One region of the Lysinibacillus sp. NPDC059133 genome, then DNA from elsewhere that is predicted to be linked to it. Evidence: a T-box and tRNA genes for the amino acid it is inferred to sense, from the RefSeq annotation. Region 1 holds a T-box; the other regions hold tRNA genes.
The links. The T-box of region 1 lies ahead of argS (arginine--tRNA ligase). A T-box ahead of a tRNA ligase gene usually reads a tRNA of that ligase, here a tRNA-Arg.

Region 1 (9,949 bases):
ATTTATCAGTTATCTCTTACAGACAAAACATTAACCACCATATTAACAGATCAAATGATTAAAAACAGTAAGAATCCCATATTATCAGAGATTGGTCATAGAAGGTTAGCAGTATTGTCAAAAAATGAGCGATTTATTTATTTTTCAGGTATACCTAAAAATGCAGAAGATGTTAATTTTGACGGTATAATTTCTAAAATACAATGCATCTATAAGTATGACATAGAAAATAAAGAAATAACAAAGGTTTATGAGTATAAAAAACCAGCTTTTTTTACGGATTTGACGGTTACGTATTAGAGCATTTCTTTTGATAAAAGGTGATGAAGGTATGAAGAAATTAGTGATTTATTTTCTCATCACCCTTATTGGCTTTTTTTATCAATAAATTAATATGAAGGAATCCTAATAAAAATCCTTTCAAGTAATAGTATTCAAAAAAATACTCTCCCAAACGTATTGGGAGAGTATTTTTATATAGGAATGTATTAGTTTAAGCCTTGGCTATCTTTCCACTCTAGGAATTCATCATAAGTTAATAGTTTATCTAAAATTGTGCCGTCTTCACGTATTTCGATGACGCGGTTCGCAATTGTTTGGATGAACTGATGGTCATGAGATGTGAAGAGCATCGCACCTTTGAAGCGCATAAGTCCTTCATTTAGTGCTTGAATAGATTCAAGGTCAAGGTGGTTCGTTGGTTCATCTAGTAAAACAACGTTTGCTGTAGCAAGCATCATTTTAGATAGCATACAACGTACTTTTTCGCCCCCTGATAAAACTGAAGGGGATTTTTTCACTTCTTCACCAGAGAATAACATACGACCTAAGAAGCCGCGTAAGAAGCTTTCTGTTTCATCATCAGGAGAATATTGACGTAACCATTCCACTAATGATTTCTCTGAACCTTCGAAGTATTTATCGTGATCATTTTCAAAGTAGCTTTGAGAAGTTGTTACGCCCCATTTGAATGTACCAGCATCTGCTTTTCTTTCGTCCATTAGAATATCAAGAAGAGCCGTTTTTGCCATTGGATTACCAAGTAAAATGATTTTATCCTCTTTGTTCATCGAAAAGCGAATATCTTTAAATAGTGTTTCGCCTTCATTGCTTGCTGTAAGGCCTTCCACTGTTAACACATCATTACCGATTTCACGTCCAGTTTGGAAGTTGATGAATGGATATTTTCGGCTAGAAGGTTTAATGTCGTCAAGCTCGATTTTATCCAACATTTTCTTACGAGAAGTTGCTTGGCTTGATTTCGAAGCGTTCGCAGAGAAACGAGCAACGAATGCTTGTAGCTCTTTAATCTTTTCTTCTTTCTTCTTGTTTTGGTCTGCCATCATTTTTTGTGCTAATTGGCTAGACTCATACCAGAAGTCATAGTTCCCAACATATAATTGGATTTTAGAGAAGTCTAAATCCGCGATATGCGTACACACTTTATTTAAGAAGTGACGGTCATGGGATACGACAATAACTGTATTTTCAAAGTTAATTAAGAATTCTTCTAACCATTGGATTGCTTTTAAGTCAAGGTGGTTGGTAGGCTCATCTAGTAATAGAACGTCTGGTTTACCAAATAGAGCTTGTGCTAATAATACTTTGACTTTGTCAGAACCTTCAAGGTCAGCCATTAGCATATAGTGAAGCTCGTCGCCAATCCCTAACCCGTTTAATAATGTTGCTGCTTCTGAGTCAGCTTCCCAACCATTTAGGTCAGCGAATTCACCTTCTAATTCAGCAGCACGCATGCCATCCTCATCAGAAAAGTCTTCTTTTGCGTAGATAGCGTCTTTTTCAGCTTTTACTTCCCAAAGACGTTTGTTCCCCATAACAACTGTATCTAATACATTGAATTCATCGTATTCAAAGTGATTTTGTTTAAGGACTGATAAACGTTCGTCCTTGCCCATTGATACGTTACCTTCCTGTGCTTCAATTTCACCAGAAAGAATTTTTAAAAATGTTGATTTACCAGCACCATTCGCTCCGATTAAACCGTAGCAATTCCCCGGTGTGAATTTTATATTTACGTCTTCAAATAGTTTACGATCGCCATAGCGAAGACCTACATTACTTACTTGAATCATGCAAGTTCCTCCTTTTTTCACAATGGCACTAGTATATCATGAAATATGTACCATAGTCTATAAACATTATTAAATCAACGTTTGGCGTTATTTTAACAATGAATTACCTCAGATTCCTGCCGTTCCACCTGTAACTAATATTGAATAAAGATCTAGATTTTTTCAAAATATGTCCATGTTAGCGTTGTGACTTTACTTCCAAAATGGCTTTCAATGTTGCTTTTTCTATGTAAAAATCGCTTTTTTCTTCTGTTCGCGTTTTTTTGAAGCGTCCAGAAATATCTAAAGTAGTATCGGAATAGTAATCCCATCGTTAGATACCTTAAGAAATGAACATAAGAATGTAACTTTATAGAAAATAATAAGTCTATATATATAGGAGGGATAAAGTATGAATAAATTCCCACTTTGCATGTTGACATTTTCAGCTTCATTGCTTTTAAGTGGTTGTTCTGTAACAAAACAAGATAATGCTGTACAACAAAGTAAAGAAAAGCATACGTAATTAGTGATGGTAATATTTATTACTCTTACACACTTTATGATAATGAATATACAAAAGATGAAGTATATGGCGAAGTTAAGAAGGTAGTACCTTCAGATACGATTATAAAAGAAGATTTAACTTCAAATTATTATGATGACGGAACACTTATATACACAGCAAAGGGAAATAAGTGCATTAAAACAAATCTTAACTCTATAAGGGAGAATGATTTTTTTGAAAAAAATTAGTTTGATCTTGTCTTTTATGTTTTTATCAATTGGTTTAATTGCTTGCCGACAAAATAATGACAAGAAGGTTGATAATGTAACGTTTAATACAGAAAACTTGGAAACGAAAACTGAGGCCATATTGTAGTTTAATTTTTGATCATCATAAAACAATCATAAAGACCTACGACAATTTTATAGGTTCTAGTTGCTTCATTGCTACAATATCGCTAGAATGATTATGTATCTTTTTGTTTTATGTTATACATACATATTTATTGTTTCTTATGCTTTAAATGCATTTGAAAAGTTCTTAAAGTTGATATTCTGCTATTCCAACTCCAACGTTTCACCTCTACGAATATCAGTATAGGTAACTGTCAGTAGAAGACTATTTTCATTATATTTTCATGTCGCACCGTCCAGAAATGTGCTACCACTTGTTATAGGAAATAATAAACTTTGAATTGTTTTAGAAGGATTCTATTTTCCTATTGCATGAAAAATTATTTTGAAGAGTACCTAGACTGTAACGACCTACTAGGTTTGCTACGAACTCATGTTGAAATGTAAAACCGTTAATAACTATATAAATATGTCATGTCAACTTTTTTAAGAGATGAGCATGATTAAAAACAAGAAATACAGATGGGAATTTTATCAATTGGAGGTATGTTATGGGTAAGGGCTTGGTAAGATCAGCCATTTTAATAGTAGTCATTGTACTAGGAATAGGAAGCTATTATTTTATATCAGATATTAGAAGTGAAATGGCACATAAAAAACTTTTGGAAACCTATGAAAAGCCAATTCCAAATGAAACTATATATGAAGAATATGATGTAATTGTCATTGGTGGAGAACCAGAAGGGGTTGCTGCTGCATTATCAGCAGCTCGTAACGGTGCAAAAACACTGCTAGTCGAAAAGCGTGAGGAATTAGGAGGGCTATTTACGTATGGAATGCTCAATTTCCTTGATATACCTCGAAATGACGCTAAACGACCGGTCAGTATGGGTATTTTTAAAGAATGGCACGACCTTGTTAGAGGGAAAGATGCATTTGGAATTTTAGATGCTAAGGCTGCCTTTAAAAAGCTTGTCGATGAAGAACCAAATTTAACGCTTTCTGCACAAACAGAAGTCGTAAATGCCAATCTTGATAAGAATCAGCTAACATCAGTGAAATTAAAAAATAAATATGGCACGTATGTTGTGAAAGGCAAGGCATTCATTGATGCTACACAGGACGCTGATTTTGCTGCAATGTCAAAAGTTCCTTTTTTCATGGGTGGAGAAGATATTGGCATCAAGGATAAAAGAATGGCTGTTACCTTGATGATTCATTTGAAAAATGTTGATTGGGCTGAGGTGAAGAAAGCAGCAAACTCAAATACTTTTGGTGGTGCTCACCTGAATGATTCAGTTATGTGGGGGTTTACAAAACTTCATGATGACTATAAGCCAGTACAAGAAGGTACGAGATTACGAGGCTTGAATTTAGCAAAAGTAGATGATGAATATTACATTAATGCTTTACAAATTTTTGGAATTGATGGCTTGAATGAAGGTTCAAAACAAGAAGCGATTGAAAAAGGAAAGAAAGAGACAGACTATATTTTACAATATTTGAAAAAGAAGTTTCCTGGCTTTGAACATGCAGAAGTTGTGAGCTATCCGGAGGAACTATACGTCCGCGAAACAAGACATATTTGGGCAGAATACCAATTACCGATGTCCGATGTTTGGAAGAATAGTGATCATTGGGATAGCATTGGCTTAGCTGCGTACCCAGTTGATGTACAAGCGCAAACGCCTCACGATTATGGATACGTTATTTCGGCTCCAAATCAATATGCCATTCCTTTCCGTTCTTTAGTGCCTAAAGAAATCGATGGCTTGCTTGTAGTGGGTCGTTCTGCAGGGTATTCATCGCTTGCAGCGGGAAGTGCACGTGTCGTTCCAACGGGTATGGTGACTGGACAAGCAGCAGGAGCAGCAGCAGCATTAGCGATTAAAGATGACGTAACCTTTAGAGCAATGAGCAAGAACAAAGAGCTTATCAATACCTTAAGGGAAGATTTAAAAAAACAAGGGGCTTCTGTAGATCCTTTTAATATGGATTATCCATATAAAGGTGAATGGTATGATAAATCCATTCAAACATTAATCAATTACGGCCTCGTAGTTGGTGGTTATTCGAATGACTTACATGTTGAAGATTCAGCAACAAAGATTAAGTTTGCGAAAATGCTAAAAGAGGGCATTCAACGTGTTAGTCCAGAGAAGATGAAAGTACTAGGCGATAAGCTAGATACCGTTATCTATAAAGTAGCTAAAAAAGAAAAAAGCCCAATTACAAGAGATGAAGTTGCAGAATTCTTGACGGAAGTATTAGTAGGCAAGTCAAGTGATAACAATTGGGATTTATTGATTGAAAAAGGGGTTATCAGTGAAAAATTAGCAAAAAGATTTACTGAAAACAAGGAACTAAAATTAAAAGAGATGTATGCCATTATGGCTGATGTCATCCATTATGAAGAAAAAGAACATTCCCACTTGTGAGGAATGTTCTTTTTCCTTAAGTTATAGGCATTAATGATGTAGATGAGAATCAAAGCACTGTGAGACCTTGTACCTGAAGTAAGGAAAATTAGTTCAATTAGCAACTGTACCATTATCTTAGATTTTGAATACTGACACTGCATCTTGATTTCCGTTTAGGATGTTAAATTGTCGTCAGTCCTTAGACACACCAACATCCATTGGTACACTTAGAGCTGTACCTGGTGGTGTACTTGTAATGCCCTATCACCGAAAGTGTTCTATTGGAATCGATTCGGTAAATTTAAAATTAAAAGACAGTTGACTTAAAAAAGGAACCGTTATACAATATTTTGAAATTACAGTTAAATTCTAAGATAAAGAGAGTAGTTTATGGAGTTACTGGAAAGCGAATTAGGGATGGTGTGAGCCTAATGCAGATGCCATAAATGAAACGCACTTTGGAGAAGATTCTCGAATTAGTAGTAGAGAATATCGGGGAGTCACCTCGTTAACAATGGAAAGTGGTCATATTTATATGGCAACTAGAGTGGTACCACGGGATAACTATGCTCTCGTCTCTATATTTAGAGACGGGGGCTTTTTTATTTTTTTCGAATTGAGAGGAGAATGAACATGAATACACAAATCGCGAAAAGCATCGCTGTAGCATTAAACAACGAGCTGTCTGTCAATGAAATTCAAAATTTACTAGAAAAACCGAAAAATTTGGACTTAGGGGATGTGGCATTCCCGTGCTTTACGCTAGCAAAAAAATTAAGAAAGCCCCCTCACACGATCGCATCCGACATAAAAAACAATGTAAACTGTGACTTAATACAAGAGGTTCAAGTAGTAGGTGGGTATGTTAATATATTTTACCGTCAGCCAACGATTACACAGCAAGTCCTTAGTCAAATTGTAAAAGAAAAAAATTTATACGGGACCAAGCAGGAGTCAAAAGGGAATGTAGTGTTGGATTTTTCTTCACCTAATATAGCGAAGCCTTTTTCTATGGGGCATTTACGTTCTACAGTGATCGGAAATGCTTTGGCAAATATCACCGAGAAAAACGGCTATAAAGCGATTCGCATTAATCATTTGGGTGATTGGGGAACACAATTCGGGAAATTAATCGTTGCCTATCGAAAATGGGGAGATCAAAAAACGATTGAAGCTGCCCCAATAGAGGAACTGCTAAAAATTTATGTGAAGTTCCATGAAGAAGCGGAGCAGGATGATTTACTTAATGAACAGGCACGTACCGCATTTAAAGCATTAGAAGATGGGGATGAAGAGGCGTTAGCTCTTTGGCAATGGTTCAGAGATGCATCACTCGAAGAATTCAAGAACATTTACCAACTGCTTGGCATTGACTTTGATTCATTCACTGGGGAAGCGTTCTACAATGACAAAATGGCTGCTGTTGTTAAAGAGTTGGATGAAAAAGAGCTACTTGTGAAATCTAAGGGGGCTCATGTCGTTGAAATAGACAATATGCCTCCATGCTTAATAACAAAAACTGACGGTGCCACGCTCTATGCTACACGTGATTTAGCAGCAGCTTTTTATCGACAACAACAATATGACCCTAAAAAATCATTTTATGTTGTAGGGAATGAACAATCACTTCATTTTAACCAATTATTTAAGGTCATTGAGAAGATGGGATATGTTTGGGCAAAAGATTTGCAGCATGTACCTTTTGGAATGATCCTAAAAGAGGGTAAAAAAATGTCGACGCGTAAAGGCAAGATTGTTCTATTAACAGATGTACTAACAGAGGCAATTGCTACAGCGAAGCGAAATATCGAGGGAAAAAATCCAAATCTAATGCATAAAGATAGCATCGCACAACAGGTAGGTGTGGGAGCGGTCATTTTTAATGATTTAAAAAATGATCGTCTTCATGATATTGAGTTTTCCATTGAGCACATGATGAATTTTGAAGGTGAAACAGGGCCATATATTCAATATACGTATGCTCGTATTGCATCTCTTTTGGAAAAAGCAGATGAACATAGTTACGAGGTATCGTTCGAAGCTTTAGGGGAGCAAGCTTGGCCTGTTATTTTATTACTGGAACAGTTTCCGAAAGTAATTGCTACCGCCTTTGAACAAGCAGATCCATCACAAATTGCTAAATATGCCTTACAATTAGCGCGCCAATTTAATAAATATTATGCGCAAAATAAAGTATTGGTCGATGACAGCCAAAGAAAATCAAGATTAGCATTTTGTCTAAGTGTATCCGTTGTATTAAAAGAATCGTTAGCACTGTTAGGCATCGCAGCACCTAACAATATGTAAGTATGAATAGCGTATCTACGACATGATGCTAGCTACCTCCTGCAAATAGTAATGTCCATGAAATTGACCGTTACTAGAAAAAATGGTAAAAGGATATAGTGGGAATTCAAAGGTCTAGCAAATTTCGTTGAATTTTTAACCGAATAAATAGAGAGAAGGTTTTTAGAAAGAATGGAGAAAAAGCAATGGCGCGTTTCCATGGTACTTGTGGTTGTTTGTATTTTCTTGGTTGCGCTCAATATGCGTCCAGCAGTCACAGGAATAGGACCACTATTTAATGTACTTTTAGAATCACTCCATATATCAAATACAAAAATGAGCTTTTTAACATCTATTCCGGTGTTTTGTATGGGACTCTTTGCACCATTCGCAGTTCCATTACAAAGAAAACTCGGAACAAAAACAGCTATTACGCTCTTAATAATCATCCTAGCATTAGCAAATGGGCTACGCTTTTTAAAAGAAAGTTATGTACTACTTGTAGTCACAAGCTTTGCGGCAGGATTTGCCATTGCCCTTATTGGACCCATATTAAATGCCTATATCAAGAAAAAATTCCCGACCCGTTTTACTACGGTGGTAGGTATTTATTCATTTGGCATAGGAACAGGGGCAACATTGAGTGCTGCACTAACATTACCATTTTATAATCATTTTCATGAGAGCTGGACGATGGCGCTTGGCAGTTGGGCAATGCTTGCTATCATTGCTCTTTGCATATGGTTCCTGGTTATCCAAAAACAAGAGCTACCAGAGACAGATGGTTGTACGGAAAAAGTTGCACGAAATCCGTGGAGAAATGTCCGTGCTTGGACCATTTTAATTTACTTTGGCTTACAAACATCTTTATTCTTCTCAATGATGTCCTGGCTAGCACCGATGTTACAGGATAAGGGCTTTTCCCTTGGCGCTGCAAGCTCTATGCTAACATTTATGTCTATTGTACAAATGATTGGGAATATTTTGGTCCCCATACTAATGGAAAAATGGTCGAGTCGAATCGGCTGGCTTTTCTCTTTAGGGGTCTTTGGCATTATTGGCTTTGTGTTGTTATGGGTAGGTTCGGGAACTTTGTTATGGATTGCGGTATTCATTATAGGTATCGTATTAAGCGGCTTATTTCCAATCGGTTTATTGTTACCATTGGATGAGGCAAGAAATGACGAAGAGGCAAATAGTTGGTCATCTATGGTGCTTTCAGGCGGCTTCATGATAAGCGCCATTATCCCTATACTCATCGGTTATTGCTATGATGTGACAGGTAACCATACATTTACCTATACAATTTTTATCACATTAATGCTAGGCATTTTAGCTACGATCCTTTTTCTTAAGAAAAAATAATGTGGAGACATGCGCGAATGTACGCGCATGTTTTTTTAAAGGTTGTTTTCGTGATTGTTTTTGCTAAATAGGAACAAATGTTCCGTAATGTAGAGTAAGTAAATATGGAGGTAATTGATGAGACCTAATTTAACGAAAGAATTAAGTATAGAAAGTTTTAACGATTTCTATTGGTTAAAGGAAGAATTACAATCTTTTTGTAGAAATAACGGAATAAGTGCTACTGGTTCTAAAATAGAGATTTCTAATAGGATTGAAATATTTCTACAGACGGGAGAGATTAAAAAGCCTGTCAGAAAATCAATAGCGAAGAAGAAAGAACAGCAAGTAGATTTAAGTCTTGATACAGTCATTACAGAAGATCATCGTTGTAGTCAAAATGTAAGGGCGTTTTTTAAGACAGTAATCCCTAAATTTCATTTTTCCACCTATATCCAAAACTATATTAAAAACAATGTCGGAAAAACTTATCGCGATGTCGTAGACGCTTGGGATGAGGAGGAAGAACGGAAGAGAAACCCTACATACAAGAAAAGCATTGCACCTCAATTTGAATATAATCAATTCATTCGTGACTTTTTTTCTGACCCGAAAAATCAAGGGAAAAGCCGTGAAGAAGCGATTGAAGCTTGGAATAAAATCAAGAAACTACCTGGAAACAATAAATATACATATTCAGCTAACGTTGGCAAGAGCTTAAGATCAAGCTACTGAAGTCAAAGGTAGCTTTTCTTATTGAGCTAACGGTACAGTTTAGTGGAATAAACAGACAATTATAGAGAACACCTAAATATGAGGTGTTTTCTAATGAAAAAAGTTCTTATATTAATTATTGCCATATCTCTTTTTACCGTTTTATCAAAAACAAAAGCAATGATAAATGAATATGAGGAAATTACAAAATCTGATAAAGCAGATGTTACCCTTTATGCTAAAAGGTGGTGT
Region 2 (9,949 bases), on a different contig from region 1:
AAAATTAATTGAGTACCTGGGCTTTTTTTGAAGTTGAAGTTTAGGTTTAGGAAAAATATGAAATCTTACATTAATAAAAAACACAACAACCTAAACAAATTCTGAACAAAAAACCACTCTACTAATGAGTGGTTTTCTTCATTAAAAATTAAAGTTTTACGATGTTTGCAGCTTGTGGTCCACGTTGGCCATCTTCTACTGAGAATTCAACTTTTTGACCTTCTTCAAGTGATTTGAATCCGTCACCTTGGATAGCTGAGAAGTGTGCGAATACATCTTTCCCGCCTTCCATTTCGATGAAACCAAAACCTTTGTCTGCGTTAAACCATTTCACTGTACCTTGTGCCATTTATAATGACCTCCATTAATTGTATTAAATAAAATCATACTACTACAAAAGAAAAAAATTCACATATTACAAAAAGTATCTAACAAAACACGATTACTCTTTGTAATATGTGAATTCATTGTTCCCTTGCAAACGATTTTATTACATCAACTATATGTTAAAAAATCATATTTGTCTAGTGTAAAAGCGAACTCATTAACTATAAACTAAGCTAAATGACCGCCAACAAGGTTTTCACGTTTAAGCGCTGTTCCAGCATCTGTGAACGATACTGCTCTTGATGCAAGTCCAAATTTTGCCCTAATTGCATCCATCGTATGACCAAGAATCTGTCGTTTGTCCTTACGATCATCAAATAAATCTAGTTGGATATTTCGCTCCGTTTCAAGTTTGGTCAACCTAACAGATAATTGGTGTGCTGGCTCCCCCTTCAAAATATTTATCTAACAGCTCAGTACATACCTTATATAGATCCATTGTTTCATTAATTGGAATTTCTTCCGTTTTAGAACAATAAAATCTTTTAGTCATTGCTCTATCACTGTACCTTGTAAAACAAAAAAACTGAAATGAATCACCAAAAATCTTAATGATCTTTATCCGCCTTTTTGAGACGACACCTGATTTCGATACATACATCATGTTTACTAATTGGTTACGTTTCATAGCTTTTATTAATTGTTCCTTCATCATTCCACACTCCTCTGGATAAGAACGTTTGTTTGTAACTGCATTAGAACAGATATTTGTATTTTGACAAGAAAAAGTTTTTGGAAATGACGGATTGTAAGATTAAGTGCAACACCCAGAAGTCAATATAAAGGAAGCCCATAACGACCTCGTGTAGAATGTAGTTACCACACCAACATTCAAACGGAGGAATCGTTATGAGCTATACCCATCTTACCATATCAGAACGTGTAAAAATAGAAACATACCTGGAACTTGATTATTCGATTCGTAAAATAGCGAAACTCTTAAATCGTCAACCTTCTACGATTTCCAGAGAAATAAAACGCCACGCCGGTAGGACGGCTGACGAAGCGCAAGTACGTTACCACCAAAATAAATCCAACTGTGGTGCCAAGTCAAAATGTACGCCAGAAGTAAAAGAAGCTGTTCAAGAAAAGTTGCGGGATACTTGGTCGCCTGAACAAATTGTCGGCCGCTTGTATCAAGGACAACTGAGTTTTAAAACCATCTATCGCTGGATTTACGATGGTCTTTTAGAAGTGCCTATAACCGTTCTCCGTCAAAAAGGAAAGCGCCAAAAACCCCGCGAAACAAGGGGAAGATTTAACATTGGCACACCAATTTCTAAACGCCCAAAAGAAGTACGTAAACGTGAAACCTTTGGACATTGGGAGTTAGATACAGTTGTATCTGGACGTGGGAAAGCAAAAGGTTCTGTAGCAACATTTATTGAGCGAATGACACGGTGGTATGTTGGCTTTTTGATACCAGATCGCTCAGCTCAATCAATGGAAAAAGCAGTACGTCTTCTTCATACTAAATTACCAAAAGGTACTATAAAAACAGCCACAACAGACAGAGGTAAAGAATTTAGCTGCTATAAAGTGTTAGAAAAAGACTTGAAAATTGATGTTTATTTTGCGGACGCCTATTCTTCTTGGCAACGTGGAAGTAACGAAAATGGGAATGGATTACTTCGAGAATTCTTCCCTAAGCAAACAAATTTCGAAGAAGTATCACCAGAAGAACTAACAGAATCATTAAACTATATCAACAACCGACCAAGAAAATGTCTTGGTTGGAAAACTGCAAACGAGGCTTTTAATGAGCAATTGTTGCACTTAATTTGACAAATCATCATATACAAAAAAAGATAATGCATATATTCCTTCCTCATTCCAATTTTCAATAATCGATTTTACCTTTTTGTACAAATATTCCGTTAAATTTAACATAGTAATCCTCCTACAAAAGTAGTTAATATATAATCCTTAGTAGTTTTCCATTCGGATAAAGTATTTTTCATAAATATCTATTGCTTCAATCTGTGGATTATTTAAATTAAATTTCAACTCACCCTCACGCTCTTCATCTTCTTCACCCAACCAACAAATATAAACTTCACAATAATCACCTTGTGGAAGCAACTCTTTTAGTAAGTGACATAAATAGAGAAAAGTCTTTTTGGATTTTTCATAGTTATGTGGTGAATGAATCTTTTGATATTCATTCATTTGCCAAATATGGTTACCTTTCTCACAAACTTCATAAATATAAGGCGTAGTAAAATGCTTCTGTTTAACTACATCACGATCTTCTTCATCCGAGAAAACATAATTAATTTCAACTTCATCCCCCGTATAATACTCATTAAGTTTTACTGAAAAATTTAAACCAATATAGGTTACTATACTCATTTTCACATACTCCTTGTTTTAGAGTGACTTTTATTTAACTCCTCATTGTTTAAGTCCTTCTTCAAGTACACTGCTTCGTTAGTAAAAAAACGTCCTCACTTGTTGGAGAAACGCCACCGTTCCAATTTCATTCCATAGAATACTTTACCTATCAAATCTTAACAATGTATTGCCTTATTTTATATATGTAATTTTTTCCTCTTTCAACTTAACTGCACCGTTAGTGGAATAGAAACAATCTTTTAGAAAACAGCCATTTTTTTGTTTTGCCTGTAAATCTGTGATATCGCAAACATCTGTCATATACTTTAATTGTTCTCCATTTTGGCAGGTGTAGCTTCCGGGTTATCACTTATAAATTCTTTTTGTGTTCTCCTAAGTGATACCACACCGAACTTATAACTTGTGCCTAGAAGTTCTAGAAAACTGAATGTCGGAAATTAATTTACGAGCCTTTGGTTATATTCAATCCACTTTTCCATTTCTCGCTCCACTGCTTCTAAATTACAAACTTTTTCATTAAGAATGATGAATGGCATTCAAGAATAGTGGTTTAATGAGACTACTGCTAACTTAACCTTTTAGCGGCTTAGTGCAATAACAGACTAGAAGCGTATTCGTGATACTTTTTCTTGTGTAGAAAATGTGTAGAAACTTTTCATTTTCTATCCTTTTCTAACGAATTCTCAAAAAAAGGAAAAGCGCCTCAAACCCTTGATAATAAAGGATTTGAAGCGCTTTTCAGTTGGTTCAAACTTAATCTATCTGAACCTTTAGACGTCCCAGGAGGGATTCGAACCCCCGACCGACGGCTTAGAAGGCCGTTGCTCTATCCTGCTGAGCTACTGAGACATGATGTTATTTTATGTAGTCCATATCAAGGACAATATTTATTATATGTTCTTTTTACGATAAAGTCAACATTAATTTTACTATGAAGGCAAGGTTTGCCTCATAATAATATTATATGATTTCATATACCCCGTTATGCCCTCTCGCTACTCTTTTTTTCTAATAACTTTTCTTTGCTAAAATAATGAAAAGCAATAAAACTGGAGGAAGCTATTATGTTTAAAGATTTAGTTGTCGTCGTAACTGGCGGTGCACAAGGAATCGGCAAAGGCATTGTGCTTGCGTATGCACGAAATGGTGCCAAAGTTATTATTGCCGATGTAAATAAAGAATTAGGGCTGCAATTAGAAAAAGATTTACTTGCGCAAGGTTATTCTGTTCTATTTGTTCAAACAGATGTTACAAAAGAACAGGACATCGTTTCTTTATTGCAAAAAGTAGTTGATCATTTTGGTACTATCCATATTTTAATTAATAATGCGGGTAAATTTCAACATAAATCTCTTTATGACATAAAATTGGACGAATGGAATGGAATGATATGATTCAAACAAATTTAACTTCTTTCAGCGGGTGTCCGAACACCAATGAAAAAAAGCAAACCAGATTCACTAAGCTTTTTTGAATCCGGTTTCCACTTTTGGTGAAAAAATTCTAGCTTTTTTACTCTTTGAATAATGGGCAATGGGTTGAATGCCCTGTATAGATTCCTTCACAAATGGAGCTAGTGTATTGCTTTCAATGTTAATATGGACTCGTTGTAGCTGCCATGGCATATGATCTATATCTATGCGAAATAGAGAGCTCTTCCATTTTGACCAAGAGTGATAACGTTCCACTAACCATTTATCAAAGGTAGAACTACTTATTTCACTAGCAATCGGTTGAAATGAAATTTTCAACCTTTCATCCGGTGCACCGTGATATAAACTTGTAAACGAAAAATGGTTCTCTTTTTGTTTTATAGATATTTTTGAATGGCGATATGATAAACCGCCCTTTGTAGCTAGTTGAACAATAAAATGATTCGTAACATCTAAGTTAAAGAAATAGATACCTTTCATGCCGTTATATGTAACATATGTCCGGACATTAAGCTGCAAATGGGAACCTACTCCTGGGAATGGTGGTAGAAATCTTAGTCGTTGTCCATTTACTTTAAAAAGGACAGCACTAAGCCAAGCGTTATTTTCATAGAGATCCAGTTGCAACTCTTGCGGAATGTACTGCTCTAAATCCTTAGGTGGTACTGGCCAGTGTAAGAACAACACATCTTGCCAAATCTGCGTCAAAACCCATGATTTACTCCACATAAAATAACTCCTTTCTGTAGTTAAATTCTTTCCTACAAAGGAGTTATTCAAACGAACATGACTATTTTTGTTCTGAATCCAACGTTTCATTTTCAACATATCGATAATATAAATTGCGCAGTTCGGATTCTTTATAATTGCCTAAATGACTTTTAAATTGTGGATGCACCAAAATACCATGATCTCGAAGTTGCTTCACAAACCACCCTTTTGAATACTTATGCACTGTACACATTCTCCTTCACTAATACTCTTACATAGCGTATGCTCAGGATTTTATGTAGTGACAATTTTTCCAAAAAATAAAAAACGAAGAAATTATCCTTCGTTTCATACTGTTGAAAACCAAAATGGGCCAAGGTAATTTTGGTGAATGTTATGCTCTTTAAATAAGGGTGATTTCCGTTTCAGGCTACTCGCTTTCGTACATAAGATACATACTATGTGAATTAGTTGATTGGAGTGGAGACTGGGCGACTCCTTGGGAATTAGCAAATTGAGGAACGAAGGCTAAAACCATCACCGTCCTGTGATAACGCCTTCGTGACCAACATCGTGTTGGCCCAAGCGGCTCATCGGACGCCCCCAGGAAGCTTTGCTCTGTGCGAAAGCGTAGCGACAGCAACAACAAAGCGCCCAGTCGGAACGGAAATCAACCCTTCACTTTGCCGAAGAGCCATATTTTATTTAATATAACTTTATTCCCTCGGTTTTCAACTTATGTGCCACAAAACGTTCGATATGGTTGGTTAGATGGTGTTGGTAATGTTGCATATTCCTGCTGCTCCTTACAATGCGCAAAAGGTTGAGCAAGAGCTTCTAGTAATCGCTCCATTACACTATAGTCTTCCCGTTCAACAGCAGCCTCTAATGCTTCTTCCACACGGTGATTTCGTGGAATTACTGCTGGATTATGATCGCGCATTAATTGTTGAGACATGTCTTTTGTTTCTTGCTGTCTTTCTAGTCTTGCAAGCCAATTCTTATGCCATTCTTTAAATTCATTTGTACTAAATAACGTCGAGTCATCAAATTTATTAAAGGTTAATGCGATAAAAATATTCGTGTAGTCTGCTTGATGTTGCTGCATTAACTTTAGAAGCTCTTCAATGAGTGCCATGTCCTGATCTTCTTCGTTGAACATCCCAAGCTTTGCTCGCATACCTGCTATCCAGTTTGCATAATACAACTGAGGATACTGCTTTAGAGCCTCTTGAGCTAAATGTATAGCATCTTCCTCATTTTCGTGGATTAACGGTATTAATGATTCGGCAAATCGTGTTAAATTCCATCCTCCGATATTAGGCTGGTTACCATATGCATAACGTCCTTGTCGATCAATAGAGCTAAATACTGTCCCTGAATCATAAGTATCCATGAAAGCGCAAGGACCATAATCAATCGTCTCCCCACTAATGGTCATATTATCTGTGTTCATGACCCCATGAATAAAACCAACTAGCTGCCATTTTGCAATAAGAGATGCTTGTTTCTTTATAACTTCCTCTAGTAGGGTTATATAACGGTTTTGAGCTTTATCAACATTGGGAAAGTGCCGTTCTAAAGCATAATCTGCCAATGCTTTTAGCTCCTCCTCCGTTCCAAAGTTCGCTGCATATTGGAAGGTTCCAACACGCAAATGACTGCTTGCAATACGTGTTAAAACTGCGCCCGGAAGCTCTGTTTCACGGACGATCGTTTCGCCTGTAGTCACGACAGCTAAGCTTCGAGTAGTTGGAATGCCAAGTGCATACATGGCTTCACTCATAATATATTCACGTAGCATTGGACCAAGTGCAGCCCTGCCATCTCCGCCACGTGAATAAGGCGTTCTTCCTGAGCCTTTTAGTGCGATATCAAAGCGTTCATGAGCTGGCGTTAGTTGTTCACCTAATAACAGTGCTCTTCCGTCTCCTAGCATGTTAAAGTGACCAAATTGATGCCCTGCATAAGCTTGTGCAATGGGTGAGCCTCCGGTCGGGTTGTTGTTACCCGTAAAAATCGCTACCGCTTCTTCACTTTTCAGAGCATTGCTGTTTAATCCAAGTGAATTGGCAACTGATTCATTTAACATGATTAACTTTGGTGAACGAACTGGATTTAAATTGATTGATGAATAAAAAATGCTTGGTAGGCGGGTATAGCTATTATCAAAATTCCATCCTATTGTATTTTCCATGTTTTCTCCTTTGTTCGTTTATATTTATTTTTTCTATTTCATCATAAACAATTCATAGCCATTTTTACCATTTGCATTGGGATAAAACAAAAAACGCTTAGAGTTTCTAAAACTTAAGCGTTTTTGTTTCATCATTTTCGCATAAACTTGTGGGTGAAAATACAGCTATTATCATCCGTAAAGAACTTTACTTCAAAACACGTGTCTTCAACCTCTACAAGGGCAAAGCTTTTTTCTTTACGATCTCGTGGTTTCAATAAGCTCCCAGGATTTAAAAATAACACATCATCAATCATTTCCGCCCCAAGAATATGAGAGTGACCAAAGCACGCAATTTGCGCGTTTACTTCTTTGGCACGATAGGATAATGACAAGATTGACGTTTTAACATTGAATAAATGGCCATGTGTGACAAAGACTGTGACGTCCTCTAAATCGAATACTACCTCATCAGGGTAGGCTTTATCGATGTCACAATTTCCTCGTACTTTCTTCGTGCCCTCCAATGCTTTATGGGCGAAAGGAAGCTCACTATCTCCACAATGAATGACAGCATCAACCTTTGGGTAAAAGCCTCGAACTTTTTCAATTACATTACTATCGCCATGTGTATCACTCATGACCAGTATTTGCATGGATATCACCTCTTATTTTATAAGATTAGGTAATTGGTCCTTCAACTTACGAATCGCATTCCCGCGATGGGAAATTGCTCCTTTTTCATCGGCTGTTAGCTCTGCCATCATACGGTTTAAGCTTGGGACAAAGAAGACTGGATCATAACCAAATCCGTTTGTACCACGTTTTTCGTGTGCAATAACACCTTCACAAGTACCAAAGACAGTTGTCGTTTCAAAATCAGGCCCTGCAATAGCAATGCAACAGCAGAAGCGTGCTGTACGCTTTTCAGCCTCGACATTTTTTAAGTTTTCTAGTAGTTTAACCATGTTGGCTTCATCATCATGATCACCAGCATAACGTGCAGAATACACACCTGGTTCACCATTTAATGCATCCACAGCTAAGCCACTATCATCGGCAATAACAATTGTACCAAGCTCTTTTGCTAATGCTTCTGCCTTTAAGATTGCATTTTCCTCAAAGGTAGTGCCTGTTTCTTCTATTTCCATATCCGGGGCAACATCAAACATCGTTACAACTTCATAGCCAAGTGGTCCAAATAACGCTTCGAAATCTTTTGCTTTTCCTTTATTTTTTGTCGCAATTACTACTTGTTTCATGTTATTCATTTCCTCCCACTTTGTTAGCCAATTCACCTAGTGTCTCTTTTTGAAGTGCAATCAATTGTTGAATGCCCTTTTCACCTAACTCCAGTAGTTCATTTAACTCTTCACGAGAAAAGGTTGCTTCTTCACCTGTACCTTGAAGCTCAACAAATCGTCCTGCTCCTGTCATGACGATATTCATATCTACAGCAGCAGCGACATCTTCAACGTAGTTTAAGTCTAAAATGGCCCCGTGATCCTCTACAATACCAACACTTGTTGCAGCTAAATAGTCTGTCACTGGGAATTTTTTAAATGGTTTTTCTTCAGCAAACTTAGCAATTGCCTGTGTCATCGCTACAAATGCTCCTGTTATTGAAGCTGTACGTGTCCCTCCGTCTGCTTGAATCACGTCGCAGTCAATCCATACAGTACGTTCGCCAAGTGCTTCTAAATCCACGATTGCACGTAATGCACGACCAATTAATCGTTGGATTTCCATTGTGCGGCCATTGACTTTACCACGAGATGATTCGCGTGCTGTACGCTGTGCTGTTGCACGAGGTAGCATCGAGTATTCTGCAGTAATCCATCCTTTGCCTTGTCCACGTAAAAAACCAGGAACCTTATCCTCAATCGTTGCTGTACAAATCACTTTCGTATTTCCTACTTGAATTAATACTGAGCCTTCTGGGTGCAATAGATACTCACTATCTATTTTCACAGGACGCAGTGCATCTACATTTCTACCATCATATCTTGTCATATTTTTCGTTCCTCCTAAAAACTTTCGCGCACTCATCTTAACATAATTTTGACCTTCAAAAAAGTACTCAGTCCCTATGTACAATGCTAAAAACGTCAAAAATCAGCCTAGCCCATAGCTAAGCTGATTTTTTATTTTAATGTCATACGTTTTATATGGAGTGTACCTTGCTCAAGCCAACTTTCGGAAATCGAACGGAAAATTGGAACAGAACCAGTTGCATAAAATTTATGAGCAGGCACAGCGTCTGGTTCAGCCAAAGTGCCATTATAAGCAAGCATTTCCTGAACATCCTTTGCTGTTTCCTCTGCGGAAGATAGCACAAAAACTTCTTCTCCTACAATAGCTTCAATTTGTTTTTGCAAAATTGGATAATGCGTACACCCTAGTATGACCGTATCAAATTGTTCATTTTTCAGCGGCTTTAAGCCTTCCGCAATTAATTTATTTGCAAATTCACCTTTATATTCGCCACTTTCTACAAGTGGTACGAATGTTGGACAAGCAAGTGGAATTATATGAGTTGACGTATTCAGTGATAATAAGGCTTCCTCATACGCTCCACTTTTAATTGTTCCTTCAGTTGCAAGCACAACGACTTCATGTCGCTTCGTTTTCTTTACAGCTGCACGTGCGCCAGCATTAATAACGCCTAGTACCGGAAAAGGCATATTTCTTTGTAAACTTTCGAGTGCTACTGCAGTCGCTGTATTACATGCAATGACGAGCATTTTGATATTCATTTTTTCTAGTGCTTTTGCCATTTGCCAAGTAAAATTCCGCACTTCTTGTCGAGTTCTTGGACCATACGGACATCTTGCTGTATCACCAATATAATAGATCGTTTCGTTTGGTAATAGCTTCATTATTTCTT
Region 3 (9,949 bases), on a different contig from region 1:
AGTTACTAAAAACTTTATTGATTACGTTTTGCTTGTTCAGTTTTCAAGGTTCATTTTTACCGTCGACCAGCGACAGGACTTTATTCTATCAAAATATCATTGTGTTTGTCAACAACTATTTTGAAATGTCTTTTCACTGTCAATGTGACAGGACTTTATTCTATCAAAATATCAATATATTTGTCAAACCTATTTTGAAATATTTTTTACTGTCGTAGTGACAGGAATAACAATATATCACGATTACTTCTCACTTGTCAACATGTTCAATCAATTTAGTTTTTTTCAATATAGTAGATTTTACGACAGCTAAATAAAACTATCGAATAGAGCTTTTATGGATATAGTAGATCAAAATAAAAAAACGATTCCTTTCATTTAAAGGGACACATCGTAAGGTTACTATATTTATGTCTAAATAAATAATTACCTATTAGACGGAAACGAATATTTTTCAGCATATTTGTTTCCGTTCTGTGTATGTTGATTTGTACAAGATTGGATTCTGCCACATCCATAGGAGAAATGCGATTTAAAGGTTTTCTCAGAAACATCCTTTATTATCAATTATACCTCGGCATAATTGCGTCCGGAGCTTTAACTTCTTTCAACGAGTGTTTGGATACTCGCTGAAAGAAGTTAAAAGCCGCTGATATGTACATTAGCGGATCCCCTTTGTTATTCACTACATAAATGCTCCATAAGTGTTGCGTAATCCAAATTGCCGTATTGTATCACTTGCCCATTCTTTTCTACTACCGGAATCAATAACATATATTTTTCATGTATGCTCTCATCTTCTTCAATATCAATGATTTCAATATCGAAATGTATATCCTCCTGTACAAGCTTTAATGTATGCAGTCCCTCTACACAAAGCCCACAGTTAGCTCTACTAAAAAATTTCACGTTCAAATTACAGCACCTCCATAAAGTAATTATAAAACGAAATAGCTATCTGGAAGCAAGATTCTGTCATCACCCTTTCACCTTATCGTTTAATTCAACAGATTCTTTTTTAACAACAGTGGTATTCTTGCCAATGATTACGGATGCCACAACAATGATGGCTATTACAATAGTAACTAAAGTAATTGGTTCATTGAGAAATAATGCTGCAAAAATAATCATTAAAAATGGCTGTAAATATTGAATTTGACTTACTCTTGAAATGCCTCCCATAGCCATTCCACCATACCAGGCTACATATGCTAAAAATTGACTAACAATAGCAAGATACAGAAAGCTAATCCAAGCTTTTAAAGGAGCCTGCAACATCTCAGCTGATACATTTAGTAACACTGGAATAATAAGTAAAGGAGTAGCAATTATGATTGCCCACGCGATTACTTGCCAGCTTCCTAATTCTCGTGCTAGCACGCCTCCTTCTGCATAACTAAGTCCGAGTATGATAACAGCAGCCAATAAGGCTAAATCTGCAACATGTAACTGGCCCAGTCCAAGATACGTAGCGTAAATCACTACTGCCAACGCGCCAACTATACTTGATATCCAAAATTTAATGGACGGAATTTCTCCTCCCCTTATCATGGCAAACCCCGCTGTTGCTAAAGGTAAAAGGGCTAATTCCACAGCTCCATGAGAAACTGGCAAACTTGTCATAGCCCAAGAGGTGAGTAAGGGGAATCCTAAAACTGCGCCTAAAGAGACAATAATTAAACTCTTGAATTGACGAGCAGTGGGCAGTTTTTCTTTTTTCATAATCAATACAAGAGCAACTAAAATCGAAGCTACTACTGCTCTTCCTAAGCCAACAATTGTAGTCCCAAAATATTCTACCGCTACACTTGTTGCAGGTAATGTTAAGCTGAAACAGATGACGCCCACTAAGCCTAATAATAATCCCATTTTTTCCTTCTTATTGTCCTGCACCATTATCAACCCCTTATATTTTTATACAAATCTGTACCATTTGTGCTGGTACAATAAATATTAAGAGGAGCTACCGTAAAAATAAACAGAATTTTCAACCATCTGTCCTGGTACAGAATAAGGAGGGCTTTATATTGTATATAAAATATAATGAGATTATTGATGAAATTAAAGATCAGCTAACACAGGGATTACTTATAGCAGGTAGTAAACTTCCTTCAGTACGACAACTTTCCGAAAAATTCTCCTGCAGTAAAAACACCGTTATTAAAGCGTATGATGAGCTAGAAAAAGAGCACTTAATTTTTTCTGTCCCGAAAAGCGGCTATTATGTTGTCAATGAATTTCAAAATCCAGACAGCAAAAATGATATTATTGACTTTTTGTCTGCTGGTCCTGATAAAGACATCATGCCCTACATTGATTTTCAGCACTGTATCAATCAGGCCATTGATACTTATAAAGAAGAATTATTTACTTACACCGATCAACAAGGTCTCTACTCATTACGACTTCAATTGGTGAAGTATTTACAAAGCTTACAAGTATTTACCCAACCCGATAGATTATTTGTTGTATCAGGTTCTCAGCAAGCTCTAAATTTATTAGTTTCCATGCCATTTCCGAATGGGAAAAACAATATTTTAATTGAACAACCTACTTATTTTGGTTTTATAGAGTCTGCTAATTTGCAACAAGCGACTACGTTTGGAATTGATTTATCTATGGAGGGGATTGATTTTGATCGTCTAGAATATATTTTTCGAAATAACGATATTAAGTTTTTCTATATTGTTCCGAGGTTTCATAATCCACTTGGACATAGCTATACGAATAAAGAGAAAAAAAGAATTGTTGAATTAGCAGAAAAATACGATGTATATATAGTTGAGGATGACTTTTTAGGGGATTTGGATCCAAATACTAAATCAGATCCATTATTCGCGTACAATCCTTCTGGCAGAGTTATTTATATTAAAAGTTTTTCTAAAGTTTTTCTACCTGGTTTAAGAGTTGCGTCTTTAGTTCTTCCAAAATTAATGAGTAACAATTTTTTACGCTATAAATTTACTGCTGATTTTAATAGTTCTGTTCTTTCTCAAGGAGCATTAGAGATTTATTTAAAAAATGGAATGATGAATAGCCATGTTAAAAAAATAAAAGAGCTGTATTATAGGAAAATGAAACGTCTGCAGGAAGCTTGTGAGTTATTGCTACCAAATAATACGCTTTATACGAAGCCCTCTTCCGGATTCTATCTTACAATCGCTCTCCCTGAGAAAGTGACTACAAAGCAGACTGTCAATTTGTTAAAAGAACAAAATATTCTTGTAGATGATGCAACTAGAATGTTCCTACCCGAATATAAAAAAGAAAACCTGATTCGATTAAGCATTTCTCAAGTTAAGGAAAATCAAATTCATACTGGAGTAGAAAAACTTGCTCAATGTATCACATTTATTGATAGTAAGAAAAATGATATATATCGAAATAGTTTTCAGCTCTTATAATAGCTAAGTCCTGACTACACATTCGGAAGCGGCATAAACAATTTTTAGTATCAATCCTTTAATTAGAGCATCAAAACTAGAAAAAGACTGTGCAAGAAACTTACCTCCTACACAGTCTTCTTTCATATTATTTTTTTAGATGGCTATCTAAGAATTTTAGCATTGCATTGTAGAATTCGATTTTGTTTTCTTCCTTTTGAAAACCACGGCCTTTATTATCCTTCACCATGTATTCTACATCGACGTTCTACTTGACTGCTAGTTTCATTGGCAGCGCGTACTTTTCTGGTGAAAATCCCTTTTAAACCAGAAAAAAAGTGAACTACAATGAGTTCACTTTTGAATATAATATATTAAAATTTCCGACTTGCTCCACCACCAGCAGATGAACCTCCTCCGAATCCGCCAAAACCACCGCCTCTAGATCCGCCACTGCCAAAGCCGCCACCAAAACCACCTGGATAACCGCCACGTCGACCTGAACGAGGTCCTCCCCCTCTACCATTGGAAATAAATGTATAAATAACAAGTGCTATGATAACGATTAAAATAATCATCCACGTTGGCATTTCTTCATTGTCAGCTGTATTTTCAGGCATCTCTCCATCCCAATTGTACTCTTGCGCGACATTTTGAAATACTTCCGCGTACGTTGCTTTAAATGCCTTATCCATATCTCCAGCACTTGCATTTGGATAAAACGCCGAATCTAAAATGCGACCCAACTTGCCATCAGGTAATGCCCCTTCGAGACCTTGACCTACAGCAATAACAACATCATTATTGCCTTCCCCCTGCCCAAACGTTGCTAAAATTAACACACCATTATTTTTCTTGGCATCGCCAATACCCCAAGAGCGAATCATTTTTGTAGCATACATTTTTGGTTCTTGGCCACTAATATTATCTACTGTTACGACCATAATTTCAGCACCTGTACCTTTATCTAGCTGCTCTGAATAATGATTAAGCTCTTCCTTCACGGAGGCAGATAAAACATTGGCAAAATCATGAATATACGTATTTTTCATTGGCGCGGGCATTGCGGCATCTGCCGTTCTAATAAATAAGATAAATATGAAACCAACAATAGCAAGTTGGATCATCAACCGTTTCATCATTGTTTACCTGAACCGCTAAAATCTATAGACGGTGCCTTTTCAGAACCCGCAGCTGCTTTAAAGTATTCCTTCTGTTCGAAACCAAACATCCCCGCAATTAAATTGCCTGGAAAACGTTTGACTGTTTTATTAAAAGTCTGCACTTCATTGTTGTAGTCTTCCCGGGCAACAGCTAAACGGTTTTCTGTCCCCGCTAATTCATCCATTAATTGACGGAAATTTGCATCTGCCTTTAAATTTGGATAATTTTCTACGACTACTAGCAATCGACTAAGTGCTCCGTTTAATGCATCATTGGCAACCGCTTGCTCCTTTGGACTTTGTGCACTTCCCATTTGTGCGCGTGCCTCTGTAATGCTAGCGATAACTTCTTTTTCATGATTGGCATATCCTTTTACAGATTCTACTAGGGTCGGAATCAAATCGTAGCGACGTTGCAGCTGATTTTCAACCTGAGCCCATTTCGAATCAACGCTTTCCTCGGCCGTTACAAGACTATTGTATTTTGGAATAAATAGTAAGGCCAATACAACTAAAATAATAACGATAATCCCGATAGGTCCAAATAATCTTTTCAATTTAAAACCACCTTCGCCTTCTTTTAGCTATCACTTAAAATCAGAAATACTATTTATTTTGGTGATGAGCCTTTCTTTTCCTTACCACTAATGTGCAACAAAAAAACATCTCTATTCTACATATATGCAAATGCATTAATACCGTATGAAATTTATCTAACGTGCCATACTTAATACTGTAACAAACTATGATATTTAGGAGGCGCTTTTCTTGACACAATCGTTTCATAACGAATCATCAAGCCAAACATCAACCAACCAACAACAAAGCCTAAATCATGGTGGACATGAACAAATGGACTTGCATGAAACAATCGGTGCAATCATTGCTGGTATGAATCAATCCATTGTTTTACGTCCACATGTTAAGGACACAGAGTTGCTTAGCATTTTGGATAGCCAATATAATTTCACATTAGGTATGTATAACACTATTGTGGAATCTTATAACACAGGTCATGATCCGTCTGTTCCTACAGGTCGCTATCAAATGCAGACAGGAAATAATTTCAAATACGGAATAAACCCTGGCCAACCTAAAAAGCCTATGCAAAATGCAAGTGAACTCAACGATGAAGCTATTTCTGGCTTCTTACTTGGGGCTCAAAAAGGTGTAGCAAAAGGTATGACTGCAGCAGCAACAGAAACTACAAACCCAGTTGTCAGACGTGTTATTGCAGATAGTATTCCCAACTGTATTGAAATGGCATACGAATTATCTATTTACCAAAATATGCATGGCTACTATCAAGTACCTCAGTTTTCTCAACAAGATATGCATACAATGCTTAATGCATACGGCACTACAACAAACCCCCTTCATTAATTATAAAAAAACAAAAGCAGTCCCCTTTGTGGTGCATTATCACAGAGGGGCTGCTTTTGTTTAATGAGCTATAAAGCTTTTCGGGTTTTGCGGATTACCAAAGATATCTCTCGGCGGTCCTTCTTCGACCATATACCACCATCCACGAAAGACAACACGATCTACAACTTCACAGGCAAAGCCCATTTCATGTGTTACCACGATCATGGTTATACCTTCGTCTTCAAAAAACAGACTAAATAAATGAAAATATCACCAAACATTCATGTTTGATGCAAAAAAAAAAGAATCCCCTCAGATAGGATTCTTTCTTTCGACTAGTATAACTAGTCTTCACGTACAGTATGTTCACTAAAAAATAATTTGGAGTTGTTGCTTTTTTGAAGGTTTGAAAGGAACAAATGCGGGAATAATGCCTATTAGGCAACATTCCCATTATTTACCCTCTCTTTTCCCCACTAAGCAGGCTGCTAAACTACTTATTAGGAGAATTTGGGTTATAAAAGTATATCAAAATCAGTAAAATGGCGCCCTCGGAGGGAATCGAACCCCCAGTGCAAGAACCGGAATCTTACGTGTTATCCATTACACCACGAGGGCAATTGAACACAAAAAAAAGTACCCACTAGGCTTTACGAAAAGCAAGATGTAGATAATCCTCATTGGAAGCATACCTGACAAAATAGTGTACTGTACTTTAACTTATGACCTTATCAATTATACAAACGTATTGCTCATAATTCAACTATAGAATGTAAAACATTTAAACTTTTTTTATTTTCATTCAGTTAGTGTCAAAATACCTATTAATTGAAAATACAGCCTACAGCGTATGTCACGCATTAGAAAGGAATTTTTGTGCGGGCACAATTCAAAATCTTGACGCATTGTTTACCTGCGCGAAAGCGAAGCGACAGCAACAAATGTTTTCTGTGCGAAAGCGAAGCGACAGTAACAATTAAGCCAAGGCGAATTTTTTTAATTTATTTCACTTTAACAGGGTTAATATTTGACCTTCCCTGACTATAATGTGTATGATAAGTATACAGCTGAAATACAATGGAAGTTTTCAGCAAAAGTATTCGAATTTAGTTTTTTAAGGAGGATTTAACATGAATTTAATTCCTACAGTTATTGAACAAACAAGTCGTGGCGAACGTGCGTATGACATCTATTCACGACTACTAAAAGACCGTATTATCCTTTTAGGAAGTGCAATTGACGACAACGTTGCTAACTCAATTGTTGCTCAACTTCTATTCCTACAAGCAGAAGATCCAGATAAAGATATCTTTCTTTATATTAACTCACCAGGCGGATCAATCACTGCTGGTATGGCAATTTATGACACAATGCAAATTATCAAGCCACAAGTACAAACAATTTGTATTGGTATGGCAGCATCTATGGGCGCTTTCCTACTTGCTGCTGGTGAACCTGGTAAACGTTTCGCATTACCGAATGCTGAAGTAATGATTCACCAACCTCTTGGCGGTGCACAAGGTCAGGCAACTGAAATCGAAATCGCTGCAAAACGTATTTTATTCTTACGTGAAAAATTAAACGGTATTTTATCGGAGCGCACAGGTCAACCACTTGAAGTCATTGCAAGAGATACAGACCGCGATAACTTCATGACTGCAGAGCGTGCAAAAGAATACGGCTTAATCGACCAAATCATGGAACGTAAATAATAAATTAAAGGCATCCCAGATTTATTTCTGAGATGTCTTTTTTTGTTTGCTTTGATGGGCCTATCCACCATTTCAACTCTTCTATCCACAACTTTGACCTTTCTTTCCGTCGCTTCGACTTTTCTTTCCGTCGCTTCGACTTTTCTTTCCGTCACCTCGGCTTGTCTTTCCGTCGCTTCGGCTCTTCTTTCCGTCGCTTTGACTTTTCTTTCCGTCACGGCACTTTCTTTCCGTCGCTTCGGCTTTTCTTTCCGTCGCGGCACTTTCTTTCCGTCGCTTTGCCCTTTCTTTCCGTCGCTTCGGCTCTTCTTTCCGTCGCGGCACTTTCTTTCCGTCGCTTTGCCCTTTCTTTCCGTCGTTGCGGCTCTTCTTTCCGTCGCTTTGGCTCTTCTTTCCGTCACCTCGGCTTTTCTTTCCGTCGCTTTGACTCTTCTTTCCGTCGCTTTGCCCTTTCTTTCCGTCGCTTCGGCTTTTCTTTCCGTCGCTTTGCCCTTTCTTTCCGTCGTTGCGGCTCTTCTTTCCGTCGCTTCAGCCCTTCTGCTCCGCCCAGGCCTTCTCTTTCCATCACTTCAATCTTTCTATCATCCATCACCTCGACGATCGAAGTGCCATGGCATTGACCTTCATTTTAGATTGTACAAATATCCATCAAATGTGAGAGGACCTGTTTTTTCAATGCAAAAACAAAAAAACTGCCCAAGATGGAAGATTTCCCTCTTGGACAGTCTTTACGTTATACGTTTTTTAATCTTCTTTTTCGATTAGTGTTGCTAATGCTGTAACCGCTTGCTCAGCATCGTTACCTTCACCACTAAGGACAACCTCTGTTCCTTTTGCAATGGCTAAGCTCATAACACCCATAATGGATTTAGCATTTACTTTTTTCTCGTCTTTCTCAAGAAAGATATCTGCGCTAAAACGATTTGCTTCTTGTACAAATAGCGCTGCTTGTCTAGCTTGTAGTCCTAATTTTAATTTTACATGGACTCTTCTCTCGGTCATTCTCAAAACTCCCCTTTACTACCGTTCATCTTATTATTTTTATCTTACCTTACTTACGAGCAAAAGAACAATACGTACCTGAAAAGTATGAAAATTTAGCCACCAATTTTTTCGCCACTTCTTAATGCATCGGCAATTTCATCAATTTTCCGTAATCGATGATTAACACCTGATTTACTAACCGTTCCACTTGATACCATTTCACCAAGTTCTTTCAGCGTTACATCTTGATATTCTACTCGTAATCGCGCTATTTCACGAAGTTTTTCTGGTAATTGATCGAGACCTATTGAATTTTCAATAAATCGGATATTCTCTACCTGACGTAATGCGGCACCTATTGTTTTATTTAAGTTCGCTGTTTCACAGTTAACTATGCGATTAACACTATTTCTCATGTCTCGCAATATACGAACGTCTTCGAACTTCATCATGGCTTGATGAGCTCCAACAATATTAAGGAAATCAGAAATTTTTTCCGCTTCTTTTAAATAAGTAACAAAGCCTTTTTTTCGTTCAATTGTTTTTGCATTTAGCTCAAATTCATTCATCAAATCCATTAAAGCCTCGCCATGCTCTTTATATAATGAATAAATTTCTAAATGGTAGGCTGATGTTTCCGGATTGTTGACAGAGCCCCCAGCTAAAAATGCTCCTCGTAAATACGCTCTTTTTTGGCCACTCTTTTTAATGAGCTCCCGAGAAATAGTATGATTAAATTGAAAGTCGTCTGAGATGATTTCTAAGTCTATTAGTAGCTCTCGCGCACCTTCTCTTACACGGCAAATATATACGTTATTTTTTTTCAAACGCATTTTTTTTCTAACAAGTAACTCTACATTATATGGATACAGCTTTTTCATAATCGTATAAAGTCTTCTTGCGATTGCAGCGTTTTCAGTTTGTACGTCTAAGCTTAACTGTTTATTAGCAAAGGATAATGAACCATTCATACGAATTAGGGCAGATACTTCTGCTTTCATACAATGATTGTCCGCTTCTATTTGAGTTAATTCCTTTTTCGTTTCAGAAGCAAAAGACATATCACGCCCTCCTTTCAACCTTTTGTTCTATGTATATGTCCATCTTATCATATACAGTAAGTGCTTTATAATTCACGAATCTCTTGCTCATAGATATTTGCATAATCTACAAGCCAGTTTGCAACGTTTGCCGCATTATGACGAACCGTCCCATCTGGGCGAATCGTGGCAATATCTCGTTTAATAACTTCTAATCCCATACTTTCGAGCTTGGCAACGTCGAATGTTACTGGCTCAGCACATTCTTCCTTATAGAGCTCCTTTACAGGATGAGGAAGTTT

Region 2: it encodes a tRNA-Arg, which carries the amino acid that the T-box ahead of argS (arginine--tRNA ligase) is inferred to sense. The anticodon was not compared.
Region 3: it encodes a tRNA-Arg, which carries the amino acid that the T-box ahead of argS (arginine--tRNA ligase) is inferred to sense. The anticodon was not compared.

Annotation. Positions count from the first base shown of each region.
Region 1 is NZ_JBHZDH010000008.1:114,006-123,954, forward strand. Features, by position in the region: gene ACFXN8_RS06810 (TolB-like translocation protein) at 1-300, shown strand, start outside; gene ACFXN8_RS06815 (ABC-F family ATP-binding cassette domain-containing protein) at 489-2,093, opposite strand; gene ACFXN8_RS06820 (FAD-dependent oxidoreductase) at 3,485-5,371, shown strand; T-box leader at 5,716-5,936, shown strand; gene argS (arginine--tRNA ligase) at 5,987-7,660, shown strand; gene ACFXN8_RS06830 (MFS transporter) at 7,832-9,004, shown strand; gene ACFXN8_RS06835 (DUF6434 domain-containing protein) at 9,122-9,718, shown strand; gene ACFXN8_RS06840 (hypothetical protein) at 9,812-9,949, shown strand, end outside.
Region 2 is NZ_JBHZDH010000003.1:23,852-33,800, forward strand. Features, by position in the region: gene ACFXN8_RS02630 (cold-shock protein) at 149-349, opposite strand; gene ACFXN8_RS02635 (hypothetical protein) at 556-747, opposite strand; gene ACFXN8_RS02640 (hypothetical protein) at 749-1,042, opposite strand; gene ACFXN8_RS02645 (IS30 family transposase) at 1,237-2,172, shown strand; gene ACFXN8_RS02650 (hypothetical protein) at 2,314-2,739, opposite strand; tRNA gene ACFXN8_RS02655 (tRNA-Arg) at 3,518-3,591, opposite strand; gene ACFXN8_RS02660 (SDR family NAD(P)-dependent oxidoreductase) at 3,807-4,136, shown strand; gene ACFXN8_RS02665 (YqjF family protein) at 4,203-4,904, opposite strand; gene ACFXN8_RS02670 (DUF2639 domain-containing protein) at 4,966-5,139, opposite strand; gene ACFXN8_RS02675 (protein adenylyltransferase SelO) at 5,623-7,083, opposite strand; gene ACFXN8_RS02680 (metallophosphoesterase) at 7,215-7,718, opposite strand; gene ACFXN8_RS02685 (XTP/dITP diphosphatase) at 7,731-8,324, opposite strand; gene rph (ribonuclease PH) at 8,326-9,075, opposite strand; gene racE (glutamate racemase) at 9,207-9,949, opposite strand, start outside.
Region 3 is NZ_JBHZDH010000009.1:119,244-129,192, reverse strand. Features, by position in the region: gene ACFXN8_RS07585 (glutaredoxin family protein) at 679-915, opposite strand; gene ACFXN8_RS07580 (DMT family transporter) at 979-1,896, opposite strand; gene ACFXN8_RS07575 (aminotransferase-like domain-containing protein) at 2,028-3,404, shown strand; gene ACFXN8_RS07570 (TPM domain-containing protein) at 3,758-4,525, opposite strand; gene ACFXN8_RS07565 (LemA family protein) at 4,522-5,103, opposite strand; gene ACFXN8_RS07560 (spore coat protein) at 5,315-5,929, shown strand; partial or broken gene ACFXN8_RS07555 (peptide ABC transporter ATP-binding protein) at 5,990-6,148, opposite strand; tRNA gene ACFXN8_RS07550 (tRNA-Arg) at 6,455-6,529, opposite strand; gene clpP (ATP-dependent Clp endopeptidase proteolytic subunit ClpP) at 7,042-7,623, shown strand; gene ACFXN8_RS07540 (hypothetical protein) at 7,656-8,243, shown strand; gene ACFXN8_RS07535 (HPr family phosphocarrier protein) at 8,368-8,625, opposite strand; gene whiA (DNA-binding protein WhiA) at 8,721-9,668, opposite strand; gene ACFXN8_RS07525 (gluconeogenesis factor YvcK family protein) at 9,734-9,949, opposite strand, start outside.